DNA from 3 places in the Erwinia sp. genome. Region 2 is predicted to be linked to each of the others. Evidence: riboswitches for the same ligand, from Rfam matches in the RefSeq annotation. Region 2 holds a riboswitch; each other region holds the start of a gene.
The links. A riboswitch is a leader RNA that binds a small molecule or an ion and turns the genes downstream of it on or off. The one in region 2 is predicted to bind thiamine pyrophosphate.

Region 1 (4,661 bases), on a different contig from region 2:
CCGGTAAACAGGCGCGAAGAAAAGGTCTTATCAGCAATTTGTAGCATATCAGCCTCCGGCGATGGCCTGGAAAATAACCAGACTGTCGCCTTCCTGTAAAAGATAGTCAGGCCAGCGGTCTCGCGGCACAATCCGCTGATTCACGGCCAGTGCGGTGCCGGAGGGGCTATGGCAAAGCTGCTCCAGCAAGACGGTCAGGGTCAGCGGCGCGGCAAAAACGTGTGGCTCATCATTAATGATGATGTTCACGAGGGCCTCCGCATACCGGGCAGCCTGGGTTGCGCTCCAGTTCAAGCGTGCGCCAGGCCTGCGTTTTACCATCAAACAGCCGCAGCTTACCGTCCAGCGCCGACGGCTGACCGGCCAGCATCTTCAACGCTTCCAGCGCCTGAAGCGTGCCCATCACGCCGACGACCGGCCCGAGCACGCCTGCGGTACGGCAGTTGCGCTGCGGCTCCGTTTCATCAGGCCACAGGCAGCAATAGCAACCCTGATGGAAAGGCGGGGCGAGCACCATTATCTGACCGCTGAAGCCCACCGCACTGGCGCTGATTAGCGGCGTGCTGGCTGTCACACAGGCAGCATTAACGGCGTGACGCGTCTGCATATTGTCACTACAGTCCAGAACCAGATCGGCAGACTGCACCTCTTCCTGCAGCGTAACGGCATCCATGCGCTGCTCAAGCGCTATGAACTCAACCTGAGGGTTCAGCGCCTGTAAACGATCCTTCGCCAGGACCGCCTTTGGCTGGCCTGTATCGCTGCTGCGGTAAAGGATTTGGCGCTGCAAATTACTGATATGCAGCTTATCGTCATCAGCCAGCAGCAGTTTGCCCACGCCCGCAGCCGCAAGATAAGCTGCGGCTGGTGAACCTAAACCCCCCAGTCCGACAATCAGCACGCTGGCCGCCAGCAGCTTTTCCTGAGCCTGTGGGCCAAACTCTTCCAGCAGCAGCTGGCGGCTGTAGCGCATAAAATCGCCGTCGCTAAGCATGGAGTGGCCCTCCGCTGCCGGCCAGTGACAGCAGCTGCGCGGTAGCGGCCTGCCAGTCGGCAGCCTGGGTAATGGCGCTGACCACGGCGATACTGCCAACGCCGGTAGCGAGTACCTCAGGCGCTCGCGCCAGCGAAATGCCGCCGATAGCAACGGTTGAGATGCCCTTGAGCCGCCCGACATGCCGCTTCAGTTCCTGAAGCCCCTGGGGGGCAGAAGGCATGACTTTTGTCCGGGTAGGGAAGACGTGTCCCAGCGCAAGATAAGAAGGGCGCTCGGCCAGCGCGCGATCCAGTTCCACATCGTCATGCGTGGATAATCCCAGGCGCAGCCCGGCACGGTGGATCGCATCCAGATCGGCACTATCCAGATCCTCCTGGCCCAAATGGATGCCATAAGCGTCATGCTTAATCGCCAGCCGCCAATAATCGTTGATAAACAGACGGGCCTGGTAGCGTTTACCCAGCGCGATAGCCGTTGCTACATCTTCTGCTACCGCGTCTTCGGGTAAATCTTTAATGCGTAGCTGGAGGGTTCGTACACCAGCTGCGAGCAGACGTTCAATCCAGACCACGCTGTCCACCACCGGATAAAGTCCCAGTCTGGCCGCCGTTGGGGGAAAAGCGGCACGGCTCATATGTTTTCCTCCGGCTTCAGTGCATCGGCAGCGTGATAAAGTTCGCCACCACGATCGCGGAACGCCTGCGACATTTCCGCCATGCCTATTGCGATCGGCTGCGCTTCCGCTTCCTGCTTTGCGGCGTACTCACGGACTTCCTGAGTGATCTTCATTGAACAGAATTTCGGGCCGCACATAGAGCAGAAATGGGCGACCTTGCCGGACTCCTGCGGCAGCGTTTCATCATGGAAAGCGCGGGCAGTATGCGGATCCAACGCCAGGTTAAACTGATCTTCCCAGCGGAATTCAAAGCGCGCTTTCGACATGGCGTTGTCACGGATCTGCGCGCCCGGATGGCCTTTGGCAAGATCGGCTGCGTGGGCAGCAATCTTGTAGGTAATCAATCCCTGCTTTACATCTTCTTTGTTCGGCAGGCCCAGGTGCTCTTTCGGCGTGACGTAGCACAGCATGGCGCAGCCAAACCAGCCAATCATCGCCGCGCCAATACCGGAAGTGAAATGGTCGTAGCCTGGCGCAATATCGGTAGTCAGCGGGCCGAGGGTATAGAAAGGCGCTTCATGGCAGTGCTCAAGCTGCTCGGTCATATTGCGTCTGATCATTTGCATCGGCACATGTCCCGGGCCTTCAATCATCACCTGCACGTCATACTCCCAGGCAATTTTTGTCAGTTCGCCCAGCGTGCGCAGCTCGGCAAACTGCGCCTCGTCATTGGCATCCTGTATCGAGCCGGGGCGCAGGCCGTCGCCCAGCGACAGCGAGACATCGTAAGCGGCACAGATCTCGCAGATATCACGAAAGCGTTCGTAGAGAAAGCTTTCACGATGATGCGACAGGCACCACTTCGCCATAATGGATCCCCCACGCGAAACGATGCCGGTCAGGCGTTTTGCCGTCATCGGCACATATCGCAGCAGCACGCCCGCATGAATAGTGAAGTAATCCACGCCTTGTTCAGCCTGCTCCAGCAGCGTGTCGCGGAACACTTCCCAGTTGAGGTTTTCCGCCACGCCGTTAACCTTTTCCAACGCCTGATAGATGGGCACCGTGCCAATCGGCACCGGACTGTTGCGCAGGATCCACTCGCGGGTTTCATGAATATTCCGCCCGGTAGAGAGGTCCATTACCGTATCCGCCCCCCAGCGCACCGACCAGACCAGCTTTTCGACTTCTTCCTCGATGGAGGAACTGACCGCAGAGTTGCCGATATTGGCGTTAATTTTCACCAGAAAATGGCGGCCGATAATCATCGGCTCCGATTCAGGATGGTTGATATTGGCCGGGATAATAGCGCGTCCGGCGGCCACCTCCTGCCGAACAAAATCGGCGGTGATGTTTTCCGGCAGCCTTGCGCCGAAGCTCTCTCCCGGATGCTGTTGCAATAGCGCTTCGCTGCGAATGCGTTCGCGGCCCATATTTTCGCGCAGTGCAATAAATTCCATTTCCGGCGTGATAATGCCCTGGCGTGCGTAGTGAAGTTGGGTGACGCGGCGGCCAGCCTGTGCGCAACGCGGACGGGGCAAATTATCAAAGCGCAGATGATCCAGTCCTGCGTCCGCCAGGCGCTGCTGCGTATAAACAGAACTCAGTTGCTCAATCGATTGCGTATCGGCACGTTCTGCAATCCAGCTTTCGCGCAGCCTGGCGATGCCGGCATGGACGTCAATAACGGCGTCGGGATCGCCATAAGGTCCGGCGGTATCGTAAACCGGTACTGGCTCGTTTTCTTCGAACAGCGGGTTTTCTTTACTGCCGCCAACAGGGGTGGGCGAGAGCTGAATTTCACGCATCGGCACGCGCAGATCGGCTCGCGATCCGGTCAGATAAATACGTTTGGAATGGGGGAAGGCGGTGCCTTGTAAAGCGGCGATAAACTGTTGGGCTTCAGCGCGCTGTTCGCGTCGGTTGGATTTCTTAACCTGGGTAGACATAGCAAGTTCCTGACTTAAGGGAAATTTGCTTGTCCGGAGTTCGGAGGAGTAAGCGCGGGGCCGATAGCCCCAACCTGGATCTTTACTCTTGTTCCCTTCGCAGGTTCTAACCTGATCAGGTTCCGCGGATCCCGAATTAACGGTCTCAGCCCCGAGGGGCACTCCGACAAGAAGACATCTGGCTTTCGCCAGGGGCAATCATCTGATTGCCTTTTCAGCATAAAGGGACGTTATGGAAAGCTCAAGAATTTAAACGGAGAACTTTTCAGGCAGGACGGGCCATTGCAGAATCATTGGCTGCGGGCTTCCCCATATACTTTTCCAGCGCCAGCTGAATGAATTTATCTTCCAGCGTGAAGCGGGCTTCCAGCGCTTCGCCGACAATCGACAGCGCCTGCTGGAATTCCAGATAGTTATCGTGATCGATGGCGTTTTCCAGGTGCGCGTCGTAAATACCCATAATCTGTTCGGTATTGGACTGTAGGGAAGGATAAATCAGCGCCGCTTTGGCCAGCTGCTCGGTTCCTTCCATTTCCTGAATAAAGCGCTCGTATGCCGTAAAGTGGCCAGTTGAGAGATAATCAACCAGGCTTTGACAGAAGTTATCCAGCGCCTCTTCGTCGAGCGTGGTCAGCGATTCTTTGTTAGGCTTCATGCCAACCATTTGATAATAAGCAACTAACAGCTGCTTGCGTGAGTGAAGGCAAAAGTCTACCAGTTCGCTGCATCCGCCTACGCGCGAGGCCAAAACTTCCAGCTGGTCAAGCATGAGTGACTCCAAAAAGTGTTATTTTAACTGTCTATCCCAATCCGGTAAGTGCGTGAAGTGAGGATGAGCAATTTATGGAACTTGAGATTTCAAGCGTAGACGCTGGCTGGTGGATTGTCAGCCACGAACAGAAAATTTGGCTGCCAAAAGGTCAATTACCGTACGGAAATGCACAAGATTTAGGCCTGGTCGGCTCGAAGGGTGCACCGATAGGGGAGTGGCAGGGTGAACCGGTAAGGCTGATTAACGAAAATCGGCCAGAAGGAATGGCATCGCTGCGACAGCTGCTCGATCAGGATCCCGCGCTGTTTCAGCTGGCGGGACGCGGTA
Region 2 (4,661 bases):
TTGGCGTAAGGGAGTGCGCACGTTACCAATATTTTTTTCGCGACTTGAGTCATAGTGAGACTTGCTATACCTGTTTAAAATAGGGGGTTCTGATGTTACCCGAAAGGCCCGGCCTGCGTAAACAACGCCGCGCCGACCGTGCCGTTTTTTACTGCCTGCCGCCTTGCCTTATCTGATATGCTCTGAATAACGTCACAGAAAAAAAGGAGCCGGGATGATGCAACAATCCCCACATTCACCTGAAGCGCTGCGCGCGATAGTGATGGGCGTTTTAACCACGTTTGAACATCCGACGCTGCGGCGCAATCTCACCGCGTTGAAAGCGCTGCACCATTGCGCGCTGTTGGACAACACCCTGCATATTGAACTGCTGATGCCTTTCCCCTGGCACAGCGGTTTTGAAGCGCTAAAAGAGAGTGCCAGCGCGGAGCTGCTGCGGCTGACTAACGCTACGGCTATTAGCTGGAAGCTGAGCCTGGATATCGCCACGCTGAAAAGAGTGAAGAATCAGCCGGGCGTGAAGGGCGTGAAAAATGTGATTGCCGTCAGTTCCGGCAAGGGCGGCGTGGGTAAATCGAGCACCGCGGTGAATCTGGCGCTGGCGTTAATGGCCGAAGGCGCGAAAGTGGGCCTGCTGGATGCGGACATCTATGGCCCGTCGATTCCCGATATGCTCGGCACGCAAAACGAACGGCCTACTTCACCGGACGGCACGCATATGGCGCCGATTATGGCGCATGGCCTGGCAACCAACTCTATCGGCTATCTGGTGACCGATGATAACGCGATGGTGTGGCGCGGCCCGATGGCCAGTAAAGCACTCATGCAGCTTTTGAATGAAACGCTGTGGCCGGATCTGGACTACCTGATCCTGGATATGCCGCCGGGCACGGGGGATATTCAGCTGACGCTGGCGCAAAACGTGCCGGTGACCGGCGCGCTGGTGGTGACCACGCCGCAGGATATCGCGCTGATTGACGCCCGTAAGGGGATCGTCATGTTTGAAAAGGTCAGCGTGCCGGTGTTGGGCATCGTTGAGAACATGAGCGTGCACGTCTGTAGCCAGTGTGGTCATCACGAGCCGATCTTTGGGAGCGGCGGCGCGCTGGCGCTGGCCGAGCAGTACCATACGCGCCTGCTAAGTCAGCTGCCGCTGCATATTACGCTGCGGGAAGATTTGGACGACGGAATGCCGACGGTGGTACGCCGTCCCGACAGCGAATTTACCTGGCTTTATCGACAGCTTGCCGGCCAGGTCGCTGCCCAGCTTTATTGGGATGGCGAAGTGATCCCGGACGATATCGCTTTTCGCGTAGTGTGACGGCAAATTGACGGGGGACGGGCGTATAGGGCGCCCGCAAGATTGTTTGTACCCGGTATCAGCCCGTGGTTAAGCTGATAGCCAGCGGCAAAGGCAGATCGACATGTCGTTAACCCGCCCCTGCGCGAACGGTCTGTTTATCCAGCCAGCCCGCTGCAGTAAACGCCGCCGTGCTTAAATTTTTCAGTGGCCTGACGGGCTTCTCAGAGGTTTTACAACACGTAATGCAGCAGCAGATATTCTCCCTGGTCGCCTTCGCCGCTGCTGATAACCTGCCAGCCGTGACGCTGATAAAAAGCCAGCGCCCGGCTGTTTGCCTTCAGGCATTTTAATGCGCCGGTGGAGGTAAAGCCTGCCTGCACCGCGTCCAGCAGCTCGCTGCCGATGCCCTGACCCTGATACGCAGGATCGACAAATAAACTGTGCAGAAAATTGTCAGCGGGCAGCAGGGCGGCAAATCCCGTACGGTGGCCGTCGTGCTCGGCGACCAGAACGCGCTCGCCCAGCGTCGTCCGATCAAAATCCTCCAGCTGCCAGTCGCTGCCGTCGAGCCAGTGCCAGTTCGCCTTGCGTGCAGCCAAAAACAGCGTGCGCAGAAAGGGACGATCGGCTTCGATAAAGGCGCGTACCGTCATCGGTTGTCTCCCCAAACGGGCTTAACGTGCCTTTCGCTGTCGATACCCGTCCCGCGGTAGTCGTAGTCGATTTTGCCTGCTTCAAAAAGCTGATCTAACAGGCGGAAATTATCCGGCGGCGTGACGTTGCAGCGGCTGTTCAGCACGGTATCCCGAATGGTGAAGGCGCGATCGCCGCGCGCTATCTGCTGGAGATAATGCAGCATTTGCAGCGCCGCAACGCTGATGCCGTATTGTTCATTAAGCGGTCTTGTCATCTTACTTCTCGTCAGGACAGGATGGCGAACTTTATCAAAAGCCGCTAAGAGATCGGAGATTATGACGCAAAAAATCCCGACGGCAAAAGCGGCCGCCGGTAAATAATCAGAAATTCACCGTCATGCCGCCAGCCAGCAGCCAGTCGTTGGCGCCTTACTGTTGCAGCCTGCGCTGATCTTTACTGCTGTCCAGTTCAGCATGATTTGCGGCGGCGGCGGCGTCAGCGCATTAACGCCATGCCATGCCCAGCGCTCCTTACCCTGGGTAACCGCGTCTTTATGCCAGTACAACGTGCCGTTGCTCTAAGTGTCAGTGATATCGGGATCGCTGCTGGCCGCCATCGCCTGCGCGACGAAATCATCCTGAATAAAGAGGATATAGGAACGCAGGGAGTAGGGGCCCACGCCGCGTCAGAGGTCAGCACGGCCGCCAGTTTCCAGTTTTTTTCTTCATTATCGTAAACCAATCGGGCTGCCGCTGTCCCCTGCCCGCGAGGCGTTAGCGAGGCGTCCTGCGCTTGCGTAAAACGGCGCATTTCCCTATGCTGGCAAGCACTACGACTCGGGGTGCCCTTCCTTGTGAAGGCTGAGAAATACCCGTTGAACCTGAACTGGATAATGCCAGCGGAGGGAAGTCAGATGCTTTATTGCATCGCCTTCTTGATCGCCGGTTGGGAGCGCTATGATCCAACCTTCTCGCTATACGGCCAGTCCGGCCGCCTCTCTTGCCGTTTTCCGCCAGCAGTCACCGCTGGTTCACTGCCTGACTAATGACGTGGTACAAAGCCTGACGGCCAACGTGCTGCTGGCGCTGGACGCGTCGCCCGTCATGGTGACTGAACCTGTGGAAGCGGCACAATTTAGCGCCATTGCAGATGCCGTGCTGATCAACGTCGGCACGCTGACCGCTGCACGTAGCGAAGCGATGCTGGCCGCGGTGGAAGGCGCGACCGCGGCAGGCCGACCCTGGACGCTGGATCCGGTTGCCGTCGGCGCGCTGACTTTTCGCAGCGATTTTTGCCAGCGGCTGCTGGCTTATCGTCCTGCCGCCATTCGCGGCAACGCCTCTGAAATTATGGCGCTGGCCCGTCAGGCGGTTTCCGGCCGCGGCGTCGACAGCCAGCACGATCCGGCTGCTGCCCTTGAAGCCGCTATTCAGCTGGCGCAGTCCGGCGGTACGGTAGTCGTGGTTACAGGCGAAACGGACTACGTTACCGATGGACGGCGGCTGCTGGCGGTATCGGGCGGGTCTCCGCTGATGACCCGGGTGGTGGGAACGGGTTGTGCACTTTCCGCCGTAGTGGCAGCGTTTTGCGCGCTGCCGGGCGACAGGCTGCTGCATATCGCTGCCGCCTGTCGGGTAATGAGCCAGGCGGGCGAGCAGGCAGCGGCAGCGGCCAGCGGGCCGGGCACCTTTGAACCGCTGTTTCTTGATGCGCTTTACGGTCTGCACAAGGAGGCCGTATGAGAGTCAATGCCCTGACGATTGCCGGAACGGATCCCAGTGGTGGTGCCGGGATTCAGGCCGATTTGAAAACGTTTTCCGCGCTGGGGGCCTACGGCACCAGCGTCATCACCGCGCTGGTGGCACAAAATACCTGCGGTGTGCAGGCCGTCTATCCCATCGCAGCCGACTTTGTTGCGGCGCAGCTCGCCTCGGTGTTGGATGATGTACGCATCGACAGCGTGAAAATCGGCATGTTGCAGGACAGCGATATTGTGGAAGCGGTCGCTGCAGGATTGGCGACGGCAGCTATTCCCTGGCGGGTACTGGATACGGTGATGCTGGCGAAAAGCGGCGATCCGCTGCTTTCGCGGCGCGCCGTAGCGACGCTGCGGGAAAAACTGCTGCCGCAGGTGTCGATTATCACCCCGAATCTGCCGGAAGCTGCCGCGCTGCTGGATTGTTTACCGGCGCGCAACGAGCACGAAATGCTGCAGCAGGGCAGGGCGCTGCTGGCGCTTGGCTGTCAGGCGGTACTGATGAAAGGCGGCCATCTAAGCGACAGCGAAAGCCCCGACTGGCTGCTGACAGCGGAAGTGGAAGAACGTTTTACCGCGCCGCGAGTGCCCACTAAAAACACGCACGGTACGGGCTGCACGCTCTCTTCTGCTCTGGCTGCGCTGCGTCCGCGCCATGCCAGCTGGCTGACCACGATAAGCGAAGCGAAAGAGTGGCTGCAGGGTGCCTTGCTGCAGGCAGATACGCTGGAGGTGGGTAACGGTAGTGGCCCGGTGCATCATTTCTACCGCTGGTGGTAGGGCAAAAACCGAGAACAGGGTGAAAAGCGGCATCAGCATCTTGCGTTAAGGCATCACGAGCGGCCGGGTCAGCCACCCTGTTGATTTACATTAAGGCATTACAAGCAGTCGGGCAGTTACCTTGTTGATTTGCGTTAAGACACCTGTCGGAGAGGCCTGCTGACAGCCGCAACGAGGCGTCAGCGT
Region 3 (4,661 bases), on a different contig from region 2:
CGAAGAAGACGTAGAGGTGCTTTTCCAACAGGTGGCCGCCGAGCCGGGCATCCGCTTTACCGTGGATTTGGAAAAACAGGAAGTGGTGGCGGGCGATAAGCATTATGCTTTCAGCATTGATGCTTTCCGCCGTCACTGCCTGCTTAACGGGCTGGACAGTATTGGCCTGACGCTGCAGCATGACGCCAGCATCAGCGATTATGAACGCCGCCAGCCGGCCTTTTTACGCTAGCGCCAGCAGGTTAAAAGCGGTCCACGCACGTTTCGCCAGGGCCGCTTCCCCTCCCTCACACATTCTTGACCTTAGCCGACATCGCCAGCGCCGCCACCGAGAGGATCAGCGCGCCCCAGTAAACCGAATAGTGGCCAAATGTTTCTGCCAGCGCGCCCTGTAGTACGCCTGCCAGGATCACGCCGGTTGAGATGCTATTAGTGAAAAGCGTGGTGGCCGCCCCGGGTCTGCCAGGCATCAGATCCTGAAAATAGAGCATCCCAATCCCGGCGATGATGCCGATAAAAATAGCGTTGAAAATCTGTAGCGCCAGCAGCGCGGCCCGCGTGTGGAACAGCACCAGACCCAGATAAAACAGCACGCCTGCTGCCACGGCAAACAGCATCATATTGCGCTTGCCGAAACGTTTAACGTAGTGCCCGGCCAGCAGCATCGCCGGGATCTCCAGGCCCGCCGCCACGCCCATCAACAGGCCCGCAAGCCTGTCCGGCAGGCCCAGCACGCTGCTGATATACAGAGGCATATCAATAATATACATAGTGTTGCAGGTCCACATCAGCAGCGAGGCGATAAATAACAGGCGCACATCCCTGTTTTTCCACGCGCTGATTTGGGTGATCACCACGTCCGGCGCCTGTTCAACCCTTGCCACAGAGGGCAGCGCAAACCAGATCAGCGCGATGCAGAGCACAAACAGCCCTGCAGCTACGGAAAACATGGTGGTAAAGCCGTAGTTCAGCGCCAGTGCAAAGGAAAGCGGTGGGCCAATTACCCATGCCAGCGAGAGCTGGGCGCGCATAACCGAGCTGAACATTACAACTTCACGCGCGGAGCTGTCCGCATATTCACGCGCCAGCGCAAAGATTTGCGGCATGGCAACGCTGGCCAACGCCGACAGCAGCACGCCAAAAGTGATCAGCGTCAGGTAGTGACGATTGAAGGCGAACAACAGCGCATTCCCTACCGCCATCAGGCAACAAAACAGGATCAGCATGCGCCGATCGCCACGGTCATCCGATCGTTTCGCCAGCAGCAGGCTGACGGCAATACCGGCAATCGCGTTCACGGTATAAAACAGCCCCACCCAGAATGGCCGTTCGCCGACTTCGCGCGTCAAAAACAGGCTCAGCGTGGGGGCCTGCAGCGCACCCGCAATCCCCACCATAAAAGAGACGGCCATAAAAGCCAGGTAAACAGGGTTAAGACGACGGCGACGCGTTAGCAGCGATTTCATACCACATCCCTTGCAATAAAAGAGGCCTGCATGCAGGCGCAAACAGCAAGCATAGAAGAAAAAGCAAAATGAAAAAAGCCAGCGGGCAAGACGCCTGCTGGCTGGTGAAAATACACCCTACTCAGATATAAAGTCTTGAAAGCGCGCCATTCAAAAGAATGCCTCCCGCCCTTTCATCGTGAAGCAGTATGGGCTTAATATGGGGCAGAAAAAACAGGCGACTTTTCAAAAAGAGTTCCCCTTTTATGCAATCGACACGTTTACAACAGCAGTTTATCCGGCTCTGGCAAAGCTGTGAGGGTCAGCCGCAGGCTACCACACTCGATAGTCTGGCGCTTCAGCTCAGCTGTTCACGTCGCCACATGCGCAATCTACTTGGCGCGATGCAAGAGGCAGGCTGGCTGACGTGGCAGGCCGAGGCCGGGCGCGGCAAACGCTCGATGCTGACGTTTCACTATACGGGCCTTGCGCTTCAGCAGCAGCGGGCAGAAGACCTGCTGGAGCAGGATCGTATCGATCAGCTGGTGCAGCTGGTTGGCGACAAAAATACCGTGCGGCAAATGCTGCTCTCTCATCTGGGCCGGAGCTTTCGTCAGGGTAAACATATCCTGCGAGTGCTCTATTATCGTTCTCTGCTTAACCTGAACCCGGCGACCGCGCTGCGCCGCTCGGAAACGCATCTGGCCAGGCAGATTTTCAGCGGTCTGACCCGTATAAATGAGGAAAACGGGGAAATCGAGCCGGATATCGCTCATCACTGGCAAACGATTTCCTCACGGCACTGGCGCTTTTATTTACGGCCCGCCGTGCATTTTCATCACGGCCGCGAAATGGAAATGGCGGATGTGATTGCCACGCTGGAACGGACGCGGGCCCAGCCGCTTTTTGCAAACATTGCACAGATTCACTCTCCTACTCCCTGGACGCTGGATATCCACCTGCATCAGCCTGACCTCTGGCTGCCCTGGCTGCTGGCGGGGGTAAGCGCACTGATCGTGCCGAAAGAGTGGCCTGCTATGCCCGATTTCAGTCGCCAGCCCATCGGGACCGGGCCTTACGCCGTGGTACGCAATCAGCAAAGCCAGCTGAAAATTGAAGCCTTCGATGCCTATTTCGGCTACCGCGCACTGCTTGATGAGGTCAATATTTGGGTATTGCCGGAAATCAGCGAGGAGCTGGTTTATTCGGGCGTCAGGCTGGAAGGCGGCAGCGTGGGTGAAAAATCGGAGGAAAGCCGGCTTGAGGAGGGCTGCTATTTCCTGCTGTTCGACCAGCGTTCGCCCCTGGGGCGTGATGAGCAGATCCGTCGCTGGGTTAGCGCCATCGCCAACCCGATAGCGCTGCTGAGCCATGCCGGAACCGGCTATCAGCGTTACTGGTTTCCGGCCTACGGACTGCTACCGCGCTGGCATCATCGACGCGATTTAGACGTGCCGGAAAAACCGGCGGGCCTGACCTCGCTCACGCTGACCTGGTATGGCGATCATCTTGAGCATCAGGCCATCGCTAATCTTCTCCAGCCGCTGCTGGCTGCGCAGGGCGTGGCGCTGGTAACGAAGCAGGTCGATTATACCCGCTGGCATCAGGGCGAGGCACAGAGCGATATCTGGCTGGGCAGCGCTAACTTTACGCTACCGCTTGAGTTTTCACTATTTGCCCTGTTATATGAAATCCCACTGCTGCAACACTGCGTGCCGATTGACTGGCAGCAGGATGCACAGCGCTGGCGCGAACAGCAATTGTCGCTGGCCGACTGGAGCAGGCAGCAGGTGGCCGACAGCTATCTTCATCCGCTTTTCCATCACTGGCTATTGCTGGAAGGCGAACGCAGTATGCGCGGCGTGCGCATGAACACGCTTGGCTGGTTTGATTTCAAGTCCGCCTGGTTTGCGCCCCCCGAATCATGACGCTTTCGCTACTCTACAGAAATCATTAGAATAACTCGTTCTCAACGGGGTGCGCGGCATCAGCCGACGCTGAGATAAACCCGTCGAACCTGACCCGGCTAATACCGGCGTAGGGATTTGAGAGTGCTTCACCTGCTCAGATCGCGCGTCGCCTGACCATAAAGGAACGCCAAGTGCTAAAAAAAGTCCTGCCTCTGCTGCTGCTTTGCTCGCTTTCTGCCGCTGCTGCCAAACCCGTGCTGACGGTTTACACCTACGATTCTTTCTCTTCCGAATGGGGGCCCGGCCCGGCTATTAAAAAAGCTTTTGAGGTTAACTGTGGTTGTGAGCTGCGCTACGTCACGCTGCCCGACGGTGTCGCGCTATTAAACCGTCTGCGTATGGAAGGAAAAAACAGCCGGGCCGACGTGGTGCTGGGGCTGGATAACAACCTGCTGGATGCGGCGGAAAAAACCGGCCTGTTTGCCGCCAGCGGTGTTGATATCCGCAGCGTCACCGTACCGGGTGGCTGGACAAACAGTACTTTCGTTCCCTATGACTACGGCTGGTTCGCCTTTGTTTACGACAAAACGCGGCTGAAGACGCCACCAAAAAGCCTTAAGGCATTAGTCGAAGGCGACCAGCCGCTGAAGATTATTTATGAAGATCCGCGTACCAGTACGCCAGGTCTGGGCCTGCTGCTGTGGATGCAGAAAGTCTATGGCGATGATGCCCCCGCCGCCTGGCAGAAGCTGGCACAGAAAACCGTTACCGTAACCAAAGGCTGGAGCGAGGCCTATGGCCTGTTCCTGAAGGGCGAAGCAGATATGGTGCTGAGCTACACCACCTCGCCTGCTTATCACCTTATTGAAGAGAAAAAAACCCAGTATGCCGCCGCCGATTTCAGCGAAGGTCACTACCTTCAGGTGGAGGTCGCCGGACAGCTAAAAACCAGCAAACAGCCACAGCTGGCACAGAAGTTTATGCAATTTATGTTGGATAAACCTTTCCAGCAGACTATTCCGCAGGGTAACTGGATGTATCCCGCCGTAGCAGGCAAGCTCCCGGCTGGTTTTGATACGCTTCCTCTGCCGAAAACCACGCTGCAATACTCGTCGCAGGACGTCGCCAGCCATCGCAGCCAGTGGATCAGCGAATGGCAACGCGCCGTCAGCCGCTAGCCCGCCGTCAACCTTCAGGCAGCCTCGTTCCCGGCTGCCTTGCTGCCACGCTACTGGTCACCGTGGCGCTGCTCGCTTTTATCGCGCTTGGGCACAATGCGCCGGTCAGCGTGCGCGCGCTCTGGCAG

Region 1: it holds a riboswitch for thiamine pyrophosphate, as region 2 does, so the genes downstream of both, thiC (phosphomethylpyrimidine synthase ThiC) here and thiM (hydroxyethylthiazole kinase) in region 2, are expected to answer to the same signal.
Region 3: it holds a riboswitch for thiamine pyrophosphate, as region 2 does, so the genes downstream of both, thiB (thiamine ABC transporter substrate binding subunit) here and thiM (hydroxyethylthiazole kinase) in region 2, are expected to answer to the same signal.

Annotation. Positions count from the first base shown of each region.
Region 1 covers NZ_DALZCD010000030.1:11,126-15,786, forward strand. Annotated here, with positions in the region: gene RTK32_RS04020 (thiazole synthase) at 1-47, opposite strand, end outside; gene thiS (sulfur carrier protein ThiS) at 49-249, opposite strand; gene RTK32_RS04030 (HesA/MoeB/ThiF family protein) at 233-994, opposite strand; gene thiE (thiamine phosphate synthase) at 987-1,631, opposite strand; gene thiC (phosphomethylpyrimidine synthase ThiC) at 1,628-3,562, opposite strand; TPP riboswitch at 3,638-3,738, opposite strand; gene rsd (sigma D regulator) at 3,828-4,331, opposite strand; gene nudC (NAD(+) diphosphatase) at 4,406-4,661, shown strand, end outside.
Region 2 covers NZ_DALZCD010000006.1:16,439-21,099, forward strand. Annotated here, with positions in the region: gene metG (methionine--tRNA ligase) at 1-53, opposite strand, end outside; gene apbC (iron-sulfur cluster carrier protein ApbC) at 215-1,321, shown strand; gene RTK32_RS01075 (GNAT family N-acetyltransferase) at 1,534-1,956, opposite strand; gene RTK32_RS01080 (hypothetical protein) at 1,953-2,213, opposite strand; gene RTK32_RS01085 (hypothetical protein) at 2,334-2,504, opposite strand; TPP riboswitch at 2,767-2,863, shown strand; gene thiM (hydroxyethylthiazole kinase) at 2,896-3,681, shown strand; gene thiD (bifunctional hydroxymethylpyrimidine kinase/phosphomethylpyrimidine kinase) at 3,678-4,475, shown strand.
Region 3 covers NZ_DALZCD010000248.1:664-5,324, forward strand. Annotated here, with positions in the region: gene leuD (3-isopropylmalate dehydratase small subunit) at 1-232, shown strand, start outside; gene RTK32_RS17180 (sugar efflux transporter) at 288-1,466, opposite strand; gene sgrR (HTH-type transcriptional regulator SgrR) at 1,712-3,373, shown strand; TPP riboswitch at 3,409-3,507, shown strand; gene thiB (thiamine ABC transporter substrate binding subunit) at 3,547-4,533, shown strand; partial or broken gene thiP (thiamine/thiamine pyrophosphate ABC transporter permease) at 4,509-4,661, shown strand, end outside.